Regions from separate parts of the Actinoallomurus sp. NPDC052308 genome, predicted to be linked through region 4. Evidence: riboswitches for the same ligand, from Rfam matches in the RefSeq annotation. Region 4 holds a riboswitch; each other region holds the start of a gene.
The links. Region 4 has a riboswitch for cyclic di-AMP ahead of AB0L00_RS34265 (NlpC/P60 family protein). Riboswitches for the same ligand answer to the same signal wherever they lie in the genome.
Positions count from the first base shown of each region.

Region 1: linked by a shared signal. The riboswitch ahead of AB0L00_RS13685 (CHAP domain-containing protein) and the one ahead of AB0L00_RS34265 (NlpC/P60 family protein) in region 4 are both predicted to bind cyclic di-AMP.
Region 2: linked by a shared signal. The riboswitch ahead of AB0L00_RS04885 (NlpC/P60 family protein) and the one ahead of AB0L00_RS34265 (NlpC/P60 family protein) in region 4 are both predicted to bind cyclic di-AMP.
Region 3: linked by a shared signal. The riboswitch ahead of AB0L00_RS14530 (NlpC/P60 family protein) and the one ahead of AB0L00_RS34265 (NlpC/P60 family protein) in region 4 are both predicted to bind cyclic di-AMP.

Region 1 covers NZ_JBFAUM010000003.1:502,515-505,923, forward strand. The annotation lists gene AB0L00_RS13675 (TetR/AcrR family transcriptional regulator) at 1-277, opposite strand, end outside; gene AB0L00_RS13680 (hypothetical protein) at 398-994, opposite strand; gene AB0L00_RS13685 (CHAP domain-containing protein) at 1,143-1,895, opposite strand; cyclic di-AMP (ydaO/yuaA leader) riboswitch at 1,908-2,049, opposite strand; cyclic di-AMP (ydaO/yuaA leader) riboswitch at 2,157-2,303, opposite strand; gene AB0L00_RS13690 (sirohydrochlorin chelatase) at 2,829-3,409, opposite strand, start outside.
Region 2 covers NZ_JBFAUM010000001.1:968,255-971,663, reverse strand. The annotation lists gene AB0L00_RS04900 (hypothetical protein) at 1-44, shown strand, start outside; gene AB0L00_RS04895 (BlaI/MecI/CopY family transcriptional regulator) at 41-502, shown strand; gene AB0L00_RS04890 (M56 family metallopeptidase) at 499-1,431, shown strand; cyclic di-AMP (ydaO/yuaA leader) riboswitch at 1,770-1,905, shown strand; gene AB0L00_RS04885 (NlpC/P60 family protein) at 1,911-2,930, shown strand; gene AB0L00_RS04880 (multicopper oxidase domain-containing protein) at 3,390-3,409, shown strand, end outside.
Region 3 covers NZ_JBFAUM010000003.1:685,149-688,557, forward strand. The annotation lists gene AB0L00_RS14525 (class II 3-deoxy-7-phosphoheptulonate synthase) at 1-770, shown strand, start outside; gene AB0L00_RS14530 (NlpC/P60 family protein) at 792-1,817, opposite strand; cyclic di-AMP (ydaO/yuaA leader) riboswitch at 1,823-1,996, opposite strand; gene AB0L00_RS14535 (CHAP domain-containing protein) at 2,234-3,253, opposite strand; cyclic di-AMP (ydaO/yuaA leader) riboswitch at 3,254-3,401, opposite strand.
Region 4 covers NZ_JBFAUM010000021.1:93,082-96,490, reverse strand. The annotation lists gene AB0L00_RS34275 (NYN domain-containing protein) at 36-1,313, shown strand; gene AB0L00_RS34270 (hypothetical protein) at 1,410-1,601, shown strand; cyclic di-AMP (ydaO/yuaA leader) riboswitch at 1,788-1,919, shown strand; gene AB0L00_RS34265 (NlpC/P60 family protein) at 1,978-2,988, shown strand; gene AB0L00_RS34260 (NlpC/P60 family protein) at 3,001-3,409, shown strand, end outside.

The DNA of each region.
Region 1 (3,409 bases), on a different contig from region 4:
CGACGCTCTCGGCCGCCGGCCGCGCCGGCGACGCGGCGCGCGCGAACGCGTCCACCTCGCGTTGTGAGGCCACCCGGAACACCTCGGCGACCAGCTCGGACTTCGACGGGAAGTGGCGGTAGACGCTGCCGGTCGCCACCCCCGCCCGCCGGGCGACGGCGGCGATCGAACATCCGGCGTAGCCCCGCTCGGCCACGACGGCCAGCGCGGCGGCGCGGATGCGCTCCCGCGACGCGCTGAGCCGGGCCTCGACGCGGGGCGTACGGCGGTACGGCACACAAGGATTGAACCTCAGTTCACTCCTTCCCGGCAAGCCTCGTCACCGGAGACAGAACAACGGCGCGGGATCCCGAGAGGGGATCCCGCGCCGTCCGGCCGGCAGGCGAGGGGGAGCGGGTTACGCCTTGCCGGTGGCTGTGTCGTAGCCGGTGCCGGAGTGGCGGTAGACGCCACCCTTGCCCAGCTCCAGCACCTGGAACTTGATGGTGATCGAGTTCGAGGCGGTGCCGGTGAGGTGCTGCATCATCTTCTCCGACAGGTCGATGAGCGCCGGCGGGTTGTGCTGGGCGACCGCCCACTCCGCAGGGCCGAAGTCATCGACGACTCCGATCTCGCTCTTGCCGTTGTAGGTGATCTTCACCTTCGTGCCGAGCGGCCAGTACGGGCTGGCGATCGTGTGGTACGACATCGGTTTGCCCGACGCCGTCGAGGGGTCCCAGAAGGACGTGGCGGTGGAGACGCCACCCGGCAGGGCCGCCGCCTTGGCGTCTTTCTTGGCGTTCTTGGGGTCCTTGTCCTTCTTGACCGCCACGAGCATCCGGTCCTGGGCGGCGCTGTCGACGCGCTTCTCGGCCTGGGCGGGGGCGTTCTGCGCCTGCGGCGCCGACGCCGCCTCCGAGGTACCGCCGTAGGCGAGGGCGGTGGTCACGCCGCCGCCGGCGAGAGCGACACCGGCGGCGATACCGGCGATGGCCTTGGTCGAGAACCTGATCATCGCTTTCCTTTCGGGGGGCATGGGGGCATAGGGGGATGAGGGCATGGAGGTACCGGGGGAGGGTGAGGAGAGATCCGGGGAGCGACCCGGGAAGGGGGCGGCACGTGCCGCGTCGCCGACGGCGGCACGGCACGCGCCGACGGGTGAATTACTGGGGGTACTCCGGGTAGCCGTAACCCACGACGGTGGAGGTGTTACGCGTCCGGACCTTCACGGCGTCGTCCGTGTTGCCCTCGACGGTCTGGATCGTTCCGTCGCCGTTGTCCTTGATGACCAGGCCCACGTGATCGATGTTGTCGACGCCGCTGCCGTTCCAGGAGAAGAAGACGACCGCGCCGGGCTTGGGAGTGGTGCCCCAGCGGCCCTGCGAGATGAACCACTTGGCGTGGGAGGGGGTGAACGCGTCGCCGCCCATGCCCTTGACGCCGAGCTGGTCGCCGACCCAGGTGACGAACATGTCGCACCAGGAGGCGTTGGCGTAGTCGTTGACCGACCCGCCGTCGCGCGCGGCGCCGGCCTTGGCGTACGGGGTGGTCATGAACCACTGGTTGAACTTGCTGCCGCCGGTCGCGTCCTCGGTCGTGCCGACCTGGGAGGTGGCGAGCTTCACGACGTCCGCCGCGGTGGGCAGCTTCTTCGCCTTCTGCTCGGCGACGGTGTGCACCTTGATGTGCGGGTTGTCGTTCACCGGGCGGGCGTGCTTCGCCTTACCCGTACCAGGTGCGGGTACCTGACCAGCCTGGTGGGCGGCGGAGCGGGACGCGGTGGGGGTCTGCGCGGAGACGGCGGGCGCGGCGGTGGCGACGGCCATCGCCGCCGCGCCGGCGGTCACGGCACCGGCGACGAGGCCGGTGAGGCACTTCTTCGGTGCAAAGCGGGGTTTGGCGTGTCGAGGGGACACGGGGGGTACTCCTTCGGCTTCCATGCCGCTTACCGGGTTAGCTGACGGGTTCGGGCGTGGAAGCTGCCCTACGGCACGAGAGACGTGCCGATTCACCCCGGGACTTCTTGTGGGTCCCCGGTTCCGCGATGTGCGGATTCAGCGGGTCGCCCGCTTACGCGGACGGCACGAACAAAGAGACAGGGTCTGGCCGTACGGTCCCAGGGGAGGGACGAACGACCGGATATTCAGGTCAGGGAGGACTCGCGGACGAGGTTCTTAAGCTCCTTACTTCCAGCCGCCTACCGGGTTAGCTGACGGGTTCGGGCGTGGAAGTCGCCCTACGGCACGACAGGTGTACCGATTCACCCCGGGACTTCTTGTGGGTCCCCGGCTCCGTGATCTTCACGGACTCGACGTTGCCGCTCCCGCTCCATATGGATCAAAGGGTTCTCCACGGGAGTGGCGTGATATTGGATATGAACCGTCCGGTCTTCACGGAGGCCCTCACACGCTTCTTCGCGCCGCGCCGTTCGCGCTGGTGGGCCGGCCGTCACCGGCGGGCGTCCGGGAGGCGCATGGGGGGCGTCCGCCGGACTTAGGCGAACATAGCAGACAAATACCGACGGGCCAAATACCCCAGGTTTGCGACATGGCTCACATGATCCATTGGAATAAGTGATCGTTATTGCGCCATGGCCTGCCGTGATCAATTTCCGGATAAGGAAAAAGAATCACGAACCCTGGAAATGATCATAATTGCGGACGGGCCGAAAAGCCTTACGGCATAGGGCGTCGCGGCCAGTCGAAGAAGATCGCTCAGCCCGGCGTCCCGGGCGGCGGGAGGAGACGCCGGGCCCGGTGTTCCGGCGGCCGCGGAGAGGCCCGGCGCGGGGTCCGGGCGGCCGGAGGAGAGGCCCGGTGCGGGGGTCCGGCCGGCCGGAGGAAGGTCGCTCAGCCCGCGGCCGCGACGAGGTCGGCCCGGACGAGGGCCTCGCGATAGCGCTGCACGGCGATCTCCGCCAGCTCCGGAGCGGCGCCCAGAGCCGGTGAGACGGCCACGGCGCCCGCCGCCAGGGACTCGTCCCGCACCTTGTCCGCGAAGAAGCCCGGGGCCAGGAAGTACGACGCCACCACCACACGCCGCGCCCCCGCGGCGTACAGCGCGCGTACGGCCTCGGGGGGCGTGGGACGGGCCGCGGAGGCGTACGCGGGGACGACGGCGCGCCAGCCGCCCCAGTCGCGCGCCATCCGGCCGATCGTCGCGTTCGCGGCCGGATCGCTGGAGCCGGCCGCGGCGAGCACCACGGCCGTCTCCGGGTCCGGCCGGACGCCCACCTCGGCGAGCCGCCGTTCCAGGGCGCCCGTCATCAGCGGGTGGGGGCCGAGCGTGGCGCCGTAGTGCAGCGCCAGCTGCGGGTGGGCCGCCCGAGCCTCCCGCAGCGCGCCGGGGATGTCGGTCTTGCTGTGATAGGCGGCCGTGAGCAGGAGGGGGAGCACGACGGCCTCGTCGGCCCCCTCTCCGACGAGACCAC
Region 2 (3,409 bases), on a different contig from region 4:
ACCACCGGCCGGACGACCTCTCCCGCAAGCACCTCGCCGGGTGACGTGGCGTCCTAATGTGAAGGAAGCCCCGGTGATCGATAGGTCACAATGGTGCTGGCTCAGGAAGGGAGACGGACAGGTGGCGATCGCAGGGCCGCTTGAGCGAGCAATCATGGAGGCGCTGTGGGATGCCCGGGAGCCGCTGCTCATCCGTGAGCTGATGGAGAAGGTGAACGCCGGATCGGCGAAACGATCGGCGTACACGACGGTGCAGACCGTCGCCGACCGCCTTGTCCAGAAGGGGTTCCTCGTACGGACGGCCGACCGTAACGCCTGGCGGTACGCTCCGACGCGCAGCCGTGAGGATCACGTCGCGCAGGTGATGGCCGAGGCGCTGGCCGGCACCACCGACCGCGGTCCGGTCCTGGCCCGGTTCGCGGAGACCATCGACCCACAGGACGCTCACCGGCTCCTCGTGGAGCTCGCGCAGCGTTCGGCGCCGACGGAACCACGTCTGTGAGCCCGCTCGTCGGTCTTGGAGTGGTAACGGTCGCCCTCGCCCTCGGCGCGGGCCCGTTGCTGAGCCGGAGCGCCTGGTGCCAGCGCATCCCCCGTATCGCCGCCCTCGCGTGGTTGGGTGCCCTGGCGGGCGCACTCGCCGCACTGGTCGGTGTCGTCGTGCTCGTGTCCACCGGCCAACATGGCCTGGTGCACAGGGCGGCGGAATGGGCTGCCAATTGCTGGCACCATCACGACGGATCCGGTGGACCCGCGGCGTACGCCTTGAACGTGGCCCTTCTCGTCAGCGCCGTCCTCGCCACCTGCGTGACCGTCAACAGGTATCGGCGCACCGTCGCCCAGCGCCGTCGTCACCAGGAGGCGCTGCAGTTCGTCGTACGGCTCCCCGGTGACATCGACGATGTCTGCGTCCTCGATCACCCGGTGCCGGTCGCGTACTGCGTGCCATCGCGCAAACGTCCGATCGTGGTGAGCAGCGGTGCTCTCGACCAACTGGACGACGTTCAACTCGAGGCGGTCCTGGCCCACGAACGGGCGCACCTCCGCTACCGCCATCACCTCTTCCTCACGGCTGTCGACGCACTGGCGGCGGCGCTGTTCTGGCTGCCGACCTTCCGCCACGCGCGCCGTTGCCTTCCTCTCCTGCTGGAGATGACCGCGGACGACGTCGCCGCCCGACAGTGCGGTCGCCGTACCGTCGCAATGGCTCTTCGGAAACTGACCATCGCACCGAGCCCCCTCGGTGGGCTGGCCGCCCACAGCGGCGACAGGTCGGAACTCGATCGGCGCCTTGCCCGGCTGGAGACGCCGCCTCTCGTCGTCGACGAGGCTCGTCTGCGGCGCCTTACATGGGTCACGGCGATGAGCTCGGTAGCGCTCCCGACCCTGATCTCAGCAGGCTGGCTGGCCTCGCTCCCGCTGTTCTGCTGATCGGGACACCAAGACGACGCCGCTCGCGGCGACGGTCGCACGGACGACACCGACACGGTCCGCGAAGGTGACACCTTCGGCATAGGAAGCCGCTACCTCCGACGAATCTTAGGAGACTACGGCAGCTCGCCGAGGAGCTCGGGCCGACGTTCGCGTCGAAGCGAAGGCAGGAATTCCTCGTCAACCACGGAGTTCGCCGTCGTCATCACGCGAGAGCTTCAACATCTAGGCGGCCACGTCGGTCTTAGCGCTTACCGAATCACCTCGTCAGGTAGCAGAAGATCGGTCAAACCTCCTACACTCCGTCAGAGATCGGCCGCCCCCTGCTTCACACGAGGCACGGCCGACCGCCGAATCCCGACAGGGAACCGGGGACCCGAGACTTCCGGGGCGAATCCGGACCGTACAGCGTCCGTAGGGCTACTCCGGCCCGAGCCCGACAGCTAACCCGGTAGGCGGCCAAGGAGAGGAGTTCTCACGTGGCGTTCTTCCGCCCGGTCACCAACGCGTACGCCGTAGGGCATCCACGGTGGCGTCGATCGCTTCGGCTGTGCGCGACCCTCTCGGTGACGACCGCCCTGGCTCTCACGGCGGTGCCGGCCGAGGCGAGCCCGAAACCGTCGGCCGCAGCAGCGAAGAAGGAGCTGGAGAAGCTCAACGGCCGGGTCGACAAGCTCGTTGATCAGTACAACAAGGTCAAGACAGAGCTGGACGCGGCGAAGAAGAAACTGAGTGCGCTCAATGGCCAGATGAAGGGCGAGCAGCGCGTCTACGAGAGGCTGCACTCCCGGGTCGCGCAGATCGCCTTCGATGCGTACAAGAGCGGAACCCTGGACTCGAGCGCCGCTACCCTGCTCGCATCCAAGAATCCCGACGCGGCGTTGAACCAGATGTCGGTGTTCACTCAGCTGTCGAACAACCGCGGCCAGGAGCTCGCGGCGTTCCTGGCCTCCACCCAGCGCCTGCGGCGCGAACACGCCGAGGCGCAATCGGCGTATCAGGCCGTGTCGCAGAAGGCCGCCGAGCTCAAGAAGCGCAGGTCCATCGTCGAGAAGGCCATCGCCAAGCAGAAGAGTCTGTTGCGCAAGGCCGGCGAACCCACCAGTTCACACGGTCCGGGCGGCACGTACAACGGACCCGCCTCGGGCCCGGCGCGCAAGGCGGTGGAGTACGCCTACGCCCAGCTCGGCAAGCCCTACATCTGGGGCGGCACCGGGCCGAAGGGCTATGACTGCTCCGGGTTGACGATGATGGCCTGGCGCGCCGCCGGCGTTAACCTCCCTCGCGTCGTCCCCGACCAGTACAACGCGACCCGGCACGTGGCAAGGGCCGACCTGCAGCCCGGCGACCTCGTGTACTTCCTCGGCATGGGTCACGAAGGCATTTACGTCGGCGGCGGCAACTTCATCCACGCCCCGAAGACCGGCGACTACATCAAGATCGTCAGCCTGTCGAACCCCTACTGGGTCGCCCACTACGAAGGTGCCAGCCGTCCGTAGGGGCTCGCACCCTCCGGTTTTGCATATGGCAGGAGCACACCGGAAGCCGACGCGTCTTCGGAAGGGACTCGGCCTCCTCCCCGCTCTGGTGACCGCCTGGACGTTCGGCATCGTCGGACTCGACTGGGGTGGTGCGATCATCGGGGTCGTCATCTTCGTCTGCGCAGTCATTCCCGGGTCGAAGAGCTCGCGCTAGGCGGGCTGCACCAATGCTCCCGGGCTCGGCGGCTTCGGCTCGCATCCGTACCGGCCCCTTGGCGTCCGACCTCGACCCCTGCCGTAACTCAGCGCCGCCAACGTCGTGGGCCGATGCCCTTGAGCCTCGCCACTCTCCGGGCAGCAGGGTGGAATCCTTGCCGCTCCAGAAGGGTCACATTCGTTGAGCGACGCCCCGGATCAGATGGATTCGCCGCTCCTGCTTAGGATCGCCTCACCTAATTCTTTGAGGACCGGTGAGGCGTGAATCTGACGACGCAGCT
Region 3 (3,409 bases), on a different contig from region 4:
CCGAGAGCCCCGCGGGCCGGCGCTACGAGCGACTGGCCGGCGAGATCGACCGGGCGCTGGCGTTCATGCACGCCGCCGGGGCGGACCCCGAGGAGTTCCACCGGGTCGAGGTCTATTCCAGCCACGAGGCGCTGCTCCTGGACTACGAACGCGCCCTGACCCGCATCGACTCGCGGTCCGGCCTGCCGTACGACGTCTCCGCCCACTTCCTGTGGATCGGCGAGCGCACCCGGCAGCTCGACGGCGCGCACGTGGAGTTCATGCGGCACATCCGCAACCCCATCGGGGTGAAGCTCGGCCCGACCACGACCGCCGAGGACGCCCTCGCGCTCATCGAGCGGCTGGACCCCGACCGTGAGCCCGGCCGCCTCACCTTCGTCACCCGCATGGGCGCCAAGCGGATCCGCGAGCACCTTCCCGCCCTGGTGGAGAAGGTCACCGCGAGCGGCGCCCAGGTCGCCTGGATCTGCGACCCCATGCACGGCAACACCTTCGAGTCGGAGAGCGGGTACAAGACCCGCCGGTTCGACGACGTGCTCGACGAGGTCGCCGGCTTCTTCGAGGTGCACCGGGCGCTCGGGACCCACCCGGGCGGCGTGCACCTCGAGTTCACCGGCGACGACGTCACCGAGTGCGTCGGCGGCGGCCACGACATCGTCGACGACGACCTGCACCAGCGGTACGAGACGGCCTGCGACCCCCGCCTCAACCGCGGCCAGGCCCTCGACCTGGCGTTCATGGTCGCGGAGATGTACCGCGTTGGGAAGTGAGCCCCGGTCCGCGTGGTCGCCTCAGACCACGCGGACCGCGCCGGCGAAGGGCCGGGTCGACAGGTCGGCGACCCGGACGTGGTCGCCGGTGTGCGGCGCGTGGATGAACTTCCCGTCGCCGATGTACATCCCCATGTGGTGGATGTCGGAGTAGAAGAAGACCAGGTCTCCCGGCTCCAGCTGGTCCCGGGAGACGTGGACGCCGGCGTTCCACTGGTCGCCGCCGTAGTGCGGCAGGTTGACGCCGACCTGCCGGTAGGCCCACATGGTCAGGCCCGAGCAGTCGAACCCCTGGCCGGGCGTCGCGCCGCCCCAGACGTAGGGGACGCCGAGCTGGGTCAGTGCGGCGCGTACGGCGCCGACCGCCCTGCCGGGGCCGCCGGGGATGGCGGGCACCTTCTCGCCCTTGCCGGCGCGCTCGACGGCGTCCTGCAGGAGCGGCTTGCGGACCTTCTCCAGCGCGGTGCGGATGGTGGCGCGCTGCCCGGCGAGCCGGTTCCTGAGGAGGGCCGCCTGCGCGGCGCGGTCGCGGGCGTCCTGGCCGGTCCACTGGGCGTTCTGGATGGCCTGCGTGAGCTGCCGGATCTCGCCGTCGTCCTGCTGGGTGAAGTAGTGCAGGGTGGTGGCCCGGTCCAGCAGCGCGCGCGGGTTCGAGGACGCGAGGAGCGCGGGCGCGTCGTCGTGCGTGCCGTTCATGTAACGGATGGCGGCGAACCGGCCGACCTTGCGCTGCATGGCCTTCAGCGCCTCGGCGGCGCGGGCCGAGGTCTGACCGGCGATGACGGCCGCGCGCTGGGCCTGCTCCAGGCGCACCTTGAGGCCGTTGTACTGCTCGGTGAGCTGCTCGAGCCGGTCGCTCAACTGGCCGGCCTGCTGCCGGAGCGCGTCGATGCGCGGGCCTGGCCGGGCCGCGTCGGCCGGCGCGGCCGACGCGGGCGGCGTGAGTCCGGCGATGACGAGGGCGAAGGTCGCGACCGCCGTACGGCGGGCCGTTCCCTTCCCGGGATGAAGAGGGTCGTGCGTGTCCGCGGTGCGGAATCGATCCATCCAGGTGCTCCTCTCCTCAGGCCGCCTACCGGGTTAGCTGACGGGTTCGGACGAGAAGGAGCCCTACCGCGAGCCGTCGGCGACGGACGCGGATTCACCCCGATGCGCAGGCGAGGAGACGCCCCCTGCCTCCGCGAATGGGTCCCCGGTTCCCCGGCGCGCCACGGCGCGACGGGCGATTCGGCGGTCCGGCCGTCTCTCGGCCGGTGACGACTCGCTGGAGATTAACGGATGGTGACGGAGCGTCCAACGAGAACATGCGGAGATGGCCCGGGGGATCCCAGGATGGTCACTCCGGGTGATGGGCGGCTGGTCCTTTGCGCCTAGACACCGCGATCCCCGCCCGCCTCCGGAAGGGGAGCGGACGGGGACCGTACGGACGATGCCGCGCGCGGCGCGGCTCGGGCGAGCGAGGCTCAGGACAGGACGGACTCCGACTCCGACTCCGACTCCGTCTCGGACTCGATCGAGCCGTTCTGCGACACCGCGGCGTGCAGGGTGTTCCAGAACGCCAGCTCGACGTCCTCCTCCAGCTCCGAGATCTTGCCCCAGAACTCCTGGTCCTCGGCCTTCGCGGCGGCCTCGGCGGACAGGACCGGCATGAGCTGGGTGCTGGCGTCGGCCGCCTCCAGGTCGGCCACGCTGACCTCGGCGGGCAGCTCGACCGGCGTGCGGTGGTGCTTGCCGCGCTTGCGGACCCGGACGTTCGGCGCCGAGACGGGCACCTTGACCTTCGACTTGCCGACGGCCAGGGCCACGGTCCCGAACAGCACGACGGCGAGCAGCCCGGTCAGGGCGGCCTGCTGGTCCGGCAGGGGGGACGATGGGGCGGCCGGGTCGTGGGCCGCGGTGGTGTGCGCGTCGACCTGCGCCTGGACGTCCTTGCCGATCTCCTTGACGGCGGGCGGCGGCGCGGCGTGCTTCGGGGCGTAGTTCTGGTCGGTCTGGGCCGTCTGCTCGACGGCCGGCGCCGCCTTCACCTTCACCTTGGAGGGATAGCCGAACCCGACCACCTGGCTGATGTCCCGGGTGGCGCGCATCAGCGCGTTGTTGTGGTTGGCCTCGATGGTGTGCAGCGTGTGGCCATCGACCCGCTCCACGATGCCGACGTGCTCGATGTCGCCGATGCTCTTGCCGCCCGACCACGAGAAGAACACGATCGCGCCGGGCTCGGCCTTGTGGCCCCAGGCGCCCTGCTTCTTGAACCACTTGGCATGGTCGGGGGTATAGGCGAACTGGCCGGTCCAGTCCTCGACGCCGGCCTTGTCGGCCGCCCACGCGAGGAACATGTCGCACCAGGCCGACGTCTTGTAGACGGGGTCCTTGTCAACATGCTTGCTGTACCAGTCGCCGAATTTGGTGTAACCGCTGGCTTTCTCGTGATAGCCGAGCTGGCCCTTGGCGACCTCTAGCAGTTTCTGACCTACTGAATCCATTCGCTCCCCTTTTACCGCCTACCGGGTTAGCTGACGGGTTCGGGCCAGAGGTAGCCCTACCGTGCGTGACGGATTCACCCCGAGGGACTGATGGGTCCCCGGCTCCCACGACGCTGGTTGCGTCGCCGGGACTCGGCGGTCGGTCTGCAACCCCCT
Region 4 (3,409 bases):
CGGGCGAACACCTCGATCAGCCGCTCCCCGAAGCGGTGCGCCAGCGTGTCGTCGAGGCCGCGGCCGGCGTCATCGGCGGGCTGCGCCCCGACGAGGTCCCGGCGCCGCTCCGGCGGGTGGCCCGGTTCGAGCCCCGGCGCCGTGCCCGGCTGGCCGCGACGCTGATCGCCGCCCAGCTCGAGGACGACAGCGGGTTCCGCGAGCGCGTCGCCGACGTCGTACGGGAGAGCGAGCCGGTGCTGGCCGAGGCGGTCGGCTCGGGCGCCGTGCCGCCCGCCGCGGACCCGGTGACCGTGGCCGCCCTCGCGTACCTGCTGCGCCCGCCGGACTGGGCCGAGCGGATCGAGACCGCGCGCCGGGACCTGGAGCGGTCGGCGGCGGCCGCCGAGGACGCCAAGGTCATGCGCCAGGTCGCCGAGCTCCGGGATCAGATCGCCGCGGTGAAGGCCACCCGGTCGGAGGAGACCGAGAAGCTCCGCGCCGAGCTGCGTGAGCTGCGCACCGAGAACGCCGAGCTGCGCAAGCGGCTGCACGAGGCGCGGGGCAAGGCGAAGCGGGAGCACGCGCGGGCGGAGGAGCTCGACCGAAGGCTGGGGGAGGAGCGCGCCGCGTCCTCCGTCGCGGCGGCCGGCGCCGAGGCGGAGCTGCGCCGGCTGCGCAGCCGCCTGTCACACGCCGAGGCCGCCGCCGAGAGCGCCCGGCGCGCCGCCCGCGAGGGCCGCAACGTCGACGAGGCCCGGCTGCGCGTCCTCCTCGACGCCCTCACCGACGCTGCCAAGGGGCTCCGCGACGAGATCGCGCTGCCGACCGGCATCACCCGGCCGGCCGACAGCGTCGGCGGCATCACACCCAGTCGCCCCGGGCACCGCACGCTGCCCGGACGGGCGCTGGCCGACAGCGACCCGGCGCTCCTGGACCAGTTGCTCACCCTTCCGCAGGTCCACCTCATCGTCGACGGCTACAACGTCACCAAGACCGGGTACGGCGACCTGCCGCTCGCCGACCAGCGGTCCCGCCTCGTCTCGGGCCTGGGCGTGCTGCACGCGCAGACCAAGGCGGAGGTGACGGTGGTCTTCGACGGCGCGGAGCTGAACGCCCCCGTCGCCGTGCAGGCGCCGCGCGGTGTGCGCGTGCTGTTCAGCGAGCCCGGTCAGACGGCCGACGAGCTGATCGGCCACCTGGTCCGCGCCGAGCCGAGCGGGCGCGCCGTGGTGGTCATCTCCTCCGATCAGGAGGTCTGCGACTCGGCCAGGCGGGCCGACGCCCGGCCGGCGCCGTCGTCGCTCCTCCTCCGCCGTCTCGGCCGCACCTGACCGTCCGTTCCCGCCCTGGCCCGCGCGATATTGCGCGGGGAATTGTCGGTGGGTCCTCGTAACGTCTGGCAATGACGACGACACGAGGAGGAATTCGTGCTCATCGACTGCGACAAGTGTGAGCTACGCAACGTCGGCTGTGCCGACTGCGTCGTCACCATGATGCCCGCCATCCCCGAGCCCGGCCTGGACCTTGATCCGCTCGAGCGCCGCGCGCTGGGCATTCTCGCCGCGGAGGGGCTGATCCCGCCCCTGCGAATGACGATCTCCATCGACCGCGCATCGTGACCATCCGCGCGCGCCCTGTTGCTCAAATGACGTGAATTGCTCGAATTCCCGGAGAAGCGGTTGTTACCAGCGTGAGACTTGACTAGTCTCACGCGCTGAGCCGGTCGCTGGTTCGTCGCCCCCCAGGCGACGGCGACGGCTTCCGCCGAGTCGTCACGTTCGGTGAGGACGCCCGGGCTCCGGGCCGTAGGATCCTCACCGGCACGACGAGCCGGGGAACCAGGTTTCAGGGGTGAATCGGAGTGCTGTGCGCTCCGTAGGGCGACTTCCACGCCCGAATCCGTCAGCTAACCCGGTAGGCGGACAGTGGGAGAGGGGCGTGCCGCAAATCGTGGCAACAGAGCGCAGTGCCGACGGTTCGGCCGTCGGACGGCCGATGAGCGGTTGGATCCGCGGTCGCACGTTGGCCACCCTGTGCGTCGCCGCCTCGGCGGCGCTGGCTCTGCCGGCCGGTACGGCCGAGGCGAAGCCCAAGGAGACGCTGAGCCAGGCGAAGGCCAAGCTGGCCAAGCTGAACTCCCAGGTCGACCACCTGGACAACGACTACAACAAGGCCAAAGAGCAGTGGGCGGCGGCCGACAAGAAGCTGAAGGCGCTCAAGGCCTCGGTCAAGCAGCAGCGCCAGTCGTGGGCCGAGCTCCGCGTCCGCGTCGCGCAGATGGCCGCGTCCGCGTACAAGAACGGCTCGAACGGCGCCGACATCCCCGCCCTGGTCTCGGCCAAGGACCCGCAGACGGTGCTCGACCAGATGTCGGCCTTCGCGCAGGTGTCCAAGAACCGCTCCACCGAGCTCACCCAGTTCCTCAACGCCGCCCAGTTGCTGCAGCGGCAGCAGGCGCAGGCCGAGCAGGGCACCACCGACCTGGTGCAGAAGAAGAACGCCCTCCTCGCCAAGAAGAAGAGCATCGAGAAGTCGGTCGAGCAGCAGAAGGCCCTGGTCAAGAAGCTGGGCCCGGCGGCGGACTCCGGTGGCGGCGGTGACACCGGTCCCGTGGCGAGCAACTGCGGCGGCGGCTACCAGGGCTCGGCGACCGGCAAGGCGCGGACCGTGCTCGAGTGGGCCTACAGCAAGTGCGGCACGCCGTACCTCTACGGCGGCACCGGCCCGCGGTACGACTGCTCCGGCTTCACGATGAAGGCCTACGCGGCGGCGGGCAGGACCATTCCCCGCGTCGTCCCGGACCAGTACGACGCCACCAGCAGGGTCACTCCCCAGTCCGCCCTGTCCCCAGGGGACCTGGTCTTCTTCGACAACCTCGGGCACGTCGGCATCTACGTGGGCGGCGGCAAGTTCATCCACTCGCCGCACACGGGCTCGTACGTCAAGATCGACAGCCTGAGCAACCCCTGGTACAGCTCGCATTACGTCGGCGCGGGCGCGCTCTAGGAACGGATCATCATGGCCAAGGAGCGTACGATCATGCCCAGGACCGGCCGCCGGTTCCTGACGACCGTCGGGTTCGTCGCCGTCGCGGGGCTCACCCTGCCGGTGGTTCCCGCGCACGCGGACCCCGGCTCTTCGCTGAGCGCGGCGAAGAAGGAGCTCGCGCAGCTGAACGACAAGGTCGACCAACTGAGCAACCAGTACAACCAGACCAAGGCGGACTGGAAGGCGGCCCAGAGCCGGGTCAACGCGCTGAGCAAGTCGGTGCAGGCCGAGCGCAAGACCTTCCAGCAGCTGCGGCTGCGGGTCGCGCAGCTCGCCGTCGACGCCTACAAGACCGGGGACAACGGCTCGATCCCCGAGCTGGTGAGCTCCAAGGACCCGGACGCCGTGCTCTCGCAGATGTCGGCGTTCAACCAGATCG